Regions from separate parts of the Paenibacillus sp. N3/727 genome, predicted to be linked through region 1. Evidence: riboswitches for the same ligand, from Rfam matches in the RefSeq annotation. Region 1 holds a riboswitch; the other holds the start of a gene.
What was found. A riboswitch is a leader RNA that binds a small molecule or an ion and turns the genes downstream of it on or off. The one in region 1 is predicted to bind FMN.

Region 2: another riboswitch for FMN. It lies ahead of ribD (bifunctional diaminohydroxyphosphoribosylaminopyrimidine deaminase/5-amino-6-(5-phosphoribosylamino)uracil reductase RibD); the one in region 1 lies ahead of MNQ98_RS06310 (DMT family transporter).

Annotation. Positions count from the first base shown of each region.
Region 1 covers NZ_CP093336.1:1,428,516-1,431,681, reverse strand. Annotated here, with positions in the region: gene MNQ98_RS06315 (hypothetical protein) at 1-268, shown strand, start outside; gene MNQ98_RS06310 (DMT family transporter) at 436-1,419, opposite strand; FMN riboswitch at 1,549-1,706, opposite strand; gene MNQ98_RS06305 (DUF4855 domain-containing protein) at 1,934-2,143, opposite strand; gene MNQ98_RS06300 (GNAT family N-acetyltransferase) at 2,184-2,723, opposite strand; gene MNQ98_RS06295 (TetR/AcrR family transcriptional regulator) at 2,748-3,166, opposite strand, start outside.
Region 2 covers NZ_CP093336.1:2,421,861-2,425,026, reverse strand. Annotated here, with positions in the region: gene MNQ98_RS10855 (bifunctional 3,4-dihydroxy-2-butanone-4-phosphate synthase/GTP cyclohydrolase II) at 1-82, opposite strand, end outside; gene ribE (riboflavin synthase) at 126-791, opposite strand; gene ribD (bifunctional diaminohydroxyphosphoribosylaminopyrimidine deaminase/5-amino-6-(5-phosphoribosylamino)uracil reductase RibD) at 835-1,947, opposite strand; FMN riboswitch at 2,282-2,464, opposite strand; gene MNQ98_RS10840 (hypothetical protein) at 3,160-3,166, shown strand, end outside.

The sequences.
Region 1 (3,166 bases):
TCTGCTCATCGTCTCCATGGTGGCAACCGGATGCACTGTCCCGGAGGAGTTTACCCGTGATACGGCGGAGGAAAAGGTGCTGAAGCTCGTACCGCAATGCGGTAACAGCCTCCAGACGTTCAATACGATTACAGACACACAGCAGCCCGGGACGGGTTATATTGTGACGGTGAAACAAAACTGTGAGCCGGAAAACGGAGAAGGGCCGCAAATGGAAACGATCTATACGTATTTGGTGACACCAGATGAGATCAAGCTGCTAAAGTGACGATACATGCTCGATCAATTAATTTGCGGGAAGAAAGAGAACAAGTAAACCACCCATTGGTTGTAGTTTTTCTTTGCGAGACAAGGATGCCGTTTGCTCCGAAGTTTGTACTTCTCTCTTAAAAAAAGCTGCCGAGTTGCCTCGACAGCTTGTTCATACAAATATTCTTATCCCTGCTCTCCCGCCAGAGAGCTGGAATCTGATTGTCTGGAGATCATAAACAGTGCGAACCAGATCAGCAGGAAGCCCGTAATTTGGGCGTAAGTGATAACCTCGCGGAACACGATCCAGTTAATCAGCACCCCTACCATTGGGAAGCTCAGCTCCCCAAGCGTCGCTACCGACGCTTTCGTTGTCGTAAGTCCTTTGTAATACACTAGCAGACTAAGCAAACCCGGCAGCAGTGCTTGACCGATCAGATTAAGCATAACCGCGGCAAAGTCCGTTGTTCCGGCAGCCGGCAAATTCCATGCTGCTCCTTCACTCCATGTAATGACGCTGAGCAGTGGAAGAGCCAGAACAAACCGCAGAGACGTGACCGTCTCATATTTCATCTGACCGACCATCAAGCGTCCCATCACTGTCGATCCGCCCCACAGTGCAGCAGCACCGAGTGAGAGCAGACTTCCGACCTGTATAAACTCGCTCCAATGGCCAATCGGAAGCGTGAATCCGAAGGTGAGTAAATACGTACCGCCAAGTGCCAAAATAAAGAGAACCGAAAAATGACGTGGAAGCTTTTCCTTAAGTAACAGACTAGCCAGAATAATGGCAAATAACGGTTGTAGCTTCTGCAGTAATAGCACGGCGTTCAGGTTCCCGCTCGTCAGTCCCATCGTAAACAGGATGGTCGCTATACCCGAGCCGCCCCATGATATGAAGAGCAGCGCGCCGACATGCCGCCAACCGAGACTCTTGAACTCGTGACGGTTTTTCCAGATAACCGGTATCGCGATAAGAGATATAATAACATGTTCAAGCAGTACGATCTGAGAGGAAGTCATATTCTTCAGAAGAATGATCCGGAACAGGGGATCTACACCCCACAGAGCCGCTCCCAATACAACCAGCCAAAATCCACCTTTAAAGCTGCTTTTCCCTTTCGCCGTTGAGGTCGGCTGCACCTTAACACTTGAGCTAACATTTTCCATCTTGCTGTCTCCTGTCCTGAATACGGAGTCTTACCAGCAGAAAGCCCCCGTAATCGACTATGTCGAAAGATACGGGGGCTGACCAAATAAGCCTGCCGAAAGCTTAAAAAAGCCCGCGACAAACTCATGTTTGATCTTCTCCCATCCGGACTATACCGTCGGCCTTGGAATTACACCAAGTCAGTCGCCATCTCAATCTCGAAACAGCGAGTCGCGGGCTGAAGCACGTTCACAAGTAACGCACCATCACCGCCGGTTAGGAATTTCACCTTACCCCGAAGATCCATATTCATTTATTATATTTTGTAATGCATGATTAACTTGAACTTATGATACTAAAATTTAGGACAATTCGCTGATACAAAGATCACACTGAAATTATAACACGAATAGTTTCATGTAAATACATTTTTTTGCAGAAAATCATGATAATTTCATATCATAAGTTTGTTACTGAGAATTATATAGTATATGTTGATAAGTTACAACCATAAAAAATTCTCTATTTACAACACTACGGTCGATAGGTCTCTTTTAAATAATCAAGCTCCGAATAATCGGTCTGACTCCACCGTTTATACACCTCATCAATATACCATTTGACAACTTTTTGGCGATTGGTCAGAGCTTGTTCTTCGCCTACCTCCTGTATGTTCATGTTCTCACTGATTCCGTCTCCGTCTACATCACCAAATCTTTCTCTCTTTAAAAGGTTGTATAACAATAAAAAGCAGACATGCGAACATGCCTGCTTTACAATGCATTTATCTAGCTGTCACATACTCATGCTGAAGAATCCCCATCTGGACAATGTCGCCCCACGTACCGTCCCGGAAGATCGCTTGCCGGGAAGCCCCTTCATGCTTGAACCCTATTTTTTCATATAAGTGTATCGCTTTTTGATTAAATGAGAACACCCTTAAAGAGACCCTATGCAAATTCAGCTCCAAAAATGCATAATCCAGCAGCAATCGGAGCGCCTCGGTTCCGTAGCCCTTGCCCCAGTAGTCTTTTTCGCCAATATCGATAATACATTCTGCATTGCGATTTTTGTAATCCAGCTGAATGAGAGAAATGATGCCAACCGACCGATCGCATTGCTTGTCCAGGATGATATAGCTTTTGGAAGTGTCAGATCCCAAAATAACATGGCTGACAAATTCGTGCGTATTTTCCTCAGTATACAAATCCAGTGAAGGACTGGTCGTTGTCATGACCTCAAGGTCATTTCTCCATTGGTTGTACATCTGCACATCATTCGTTGTCATCTTACGGAATTTAATTCTAGCAGATTCAAATAGCATTGCTTATTCTCCTTCCTAATATGTTCAATCTCCCTTATATCCGTCCCGGAACAACATGGACTTTAAAGAAAACACTAGCATTTCCATCTGTTCATCTACCTTTGTTATTTCATGACCCAGACGAGTGGTATTAAGTACGATTCCATCCATACATGAAATAAGATAGCGGGCAATATGAGCAATGGGCACACTTGGGTTAAATTCGCCTTGCAAAACTCCTTTTTGAAAAAATAAAGTTAATACCTCAATTAGTCTCTGGTAACGCATGTTCATGTAACTCTCGTTTCCTGAATCCGAGCGATAATGTAACGACAGAAAGTACTCGGCATTAGCCAAGGCAAGCGATGGCTCTCCAGCTTCCATCCCCTTCTGCTGCGTTAGGAGCCATTCAGTCAGCTGCTTCCAGTACGTCTGTGTGCCATCTTCGATTTGAAAAGACAAAG
Region 2 (3,166 bases), 990 kb from region 1:
CATCTACAACAATAACGACTTTACCTCTCATTAAATCGTATATCGCTTCTTCTATCGCACTGAATTCAAATCGGTCATCCATTGCTGTTCCTCCTTCATTTTCATGGAGATGTAGTAAGGCTTAACTAAGCAAAACCATGCTCTGACAGGTAATCATGACTGATTCCACTGCTTGATGTTTTGCTGGCAGCCCCTTGAGAGCCGTAATGAAGCAGATGGTCAACATATTTGCCTAAGATGTCGTTTTCTATATTCACCGTATCGCCAGCTTTTTTGTATGCCAACACCGTTTCGGCAAGCGTATGAGGAATAATCGAAACAGTGAAGGTAGAATCATTAACTTTAACGACCGTCAGGCTGATTCCGTCCAGAGTGACCGAGCCTTTAGGTAAGATGTACTTAAACAGATCCAAGTTCGAAGGAGCAATCTCATAGACAACCGCATTTTGATCGGAATGAACGCTCCGGATCATCCCAGTGCCGTCAACATGACCCTGGACGATATGGCCTCCGAATCTGGCTCCAGCAGCCATTGCCCGCTCCAGATTCACCTTGCTTCCTCCTTGAAGCTCCTTGAGATTGGTGCTACGGTATGTTTCCGGCATAACGTCCACCGTAAACATGCTCTTACCGATCGTTGTTGCGGTTAAACATACCCCGTTGACCGCGACACTGTCGCCAAGCTTTAAATCATCCATTATACGTAATGCCGATATGCTAAGCACCATAGCTTCGCCTTTGCGACCGATCTGGCGCATTTCACCGATCTCTTCCACAAGTCCTGTGAACATAAGCCTCCTCCTTTCTGGATTGTGTCCGTTTTTTTGTATCAGCTCAATTTACGGATTCGGACCAGACCGGTGTTCCAGTGATGCACAAATTATCACCCAGTTGTTCGAATTCAACATCGTTCAATGTGATGGCATCGCTCATCTGCTCCACCCCACTAAACATGAAGTTTGATGGGGCACCCAAGCCGCCGACAATCTTTGGAGCCATAAAAAGGACCACCTTATCCACAAGCCTTTCTTCAAGCATGGATCCGTTCAGAGTGCCGCCACCCTCCAGCAGGATAGAGCCGATCTCCTTCTGACCTAATAGGTCCATTGCAAGCGTTAAGTCTACCCGGGGACCTTCGCCGCAGGAAATCACTTCAACTCCTATTTCTTGGAGTGCCTCCCGTTTCTTTGGATCCCCCTGCCCTGTTGTTAAAATTAGTGTTGGAGCTGCCCCGTCATGAAGCATTTTGCTCCTGAGCGGAATTCTCAGCTTGGAGTCCACCACAATTCGAGTCGGATTCAGTCCCTCAACCGGCAAACGAGTCGTAAGCTCCGGATCATCTGTTATGACGGTAGATACACCGACCATAATCGCTTGATGCCGATGCCGGAGAGTATGAACCCTATCTCTGGCTCCTTCATTAGATATCCATTTGCTATCACCGGTTTTGGAAGCGATTTTGCCATCCAATGTGCTTGCCGTTTTCAGCGTGACATAGGGCCTGCCTGTCGTTATATACTTCATAAACGGCGCGTTCAGCTTGCGGGAACGCTCGCTCAGAATCCCTGTATCTACCTGGATTCCAGCACCTTGCAGGATTTCAATTCCCTTGCCTGCAACAAGAGGGTTGGGATCTTTACTCGCAATAACGACCCGCTTGACACCTTCCGCGATCAACCTTTCACTGCATGGAGGCGTCTTACCGAAATGACTGCATGGCTCTAGTGTTACGTAAACCGTACTACCAGAAGCTTTGGCTCCCGCCATTTGGAGTGCATACACTTCGGCATGAGGAGCACCTCTTTCCAGATGAGTACCCATCCCGATAAGCTTGCCATCTTTCACAATGACACACCCAACTACCGGATTGATACCCGTCTGTCCTTGAGCCCGCTCTGCCATTTCCAGTGCCAGTGACATATAAAATTCATCATTCATCATATCCATCAACAATATTCGCCTCCCCTCACATCGAAGTTTCGCACTGACAAGCAGTCAGGTCGAACCGGGTTCAACATTCCTGTTCGGGATGTTGTCCGTTCTGCACAAAAAAGCCCTGTCCGGATCATATAATCCAAACAGGGCTTTGATTTAATTGGGAGAATAAATGTATAGTATGGACAGAAATAAACAAGACATGCTGGTTATAACCAAAGAAGAGCATCAACTGTACTGCTCAAAAGGCAATACCATTGGTTGCACATACTTTGTGAAAACCTGCACATATCAATTATTACTGTTCCTATCAGACTATACCGCAAAAATAAGCGATAATTCGCCTTCTCTCCTTCTCCCATCCAGACTATACTGTCGGTCCCGGATTTACACCAGGTCCACCGCATATACTTACGTATATCCGGGTCACGGACTAAGTCCGCAGTGATAAGCTTTTACATAGGCTCTACGCTTCTTCACCACGTCCATCACCGCCGGTAGGGAATTTCACCCTGCCCCGAAGGATCTAACTTAAAAACCTATTTTGTTGTGCTGGTCCCCAATGTTGTCTTTAGTGCTCTAACGTTCCTTATACGTTGATACATTAAGGGATTCCAGAATAAGATTACGATAAGATATATGACTCTTATTTCCTTTAGTTATCCGTAGTTATGCATGATTTCCTACCGATTTACTAAAAGGAAGGAATTACTTTTCCCTCAGTCAACTATCTTAATGCTTATTAAATTATCACTCAAAAACAAAAAAAGCAAGCGTAAATACGCATGCTCGTTCTTATGTATTTATTTTCCTTCAAGCCAATTGATGAAAACCTCTTTACTAACCCTAATCAATTTGCCGATTCTAATTACATGAAAAGGTGGGTTATTAAGCAACTCATATGTTTTTTTCTTCCAGTTAGTTCTACTCTTGGATACGGCGATTCAAATCTATCAAACTTGCTCATTAGACTTCTCATTATCTCTACCACGAGCTTCTAATGATTTTTCAAACTGACGCTCAACCTATCCTGTCAACTAATTCATTACAATACTTACAACGATTACTAACCCCATTGTAACAACTATGACACTGTGCGATTGATTCTTTGTCAAAAGGAAACCATCCGTCTCCAAGCATTTTTATTTTCCTATATATCCCATTCATTTAAACTTGTTTGGGTATCTCATCTCATATAAGATAATCTATTGAAGAGGTGAGTTTGTGTTAA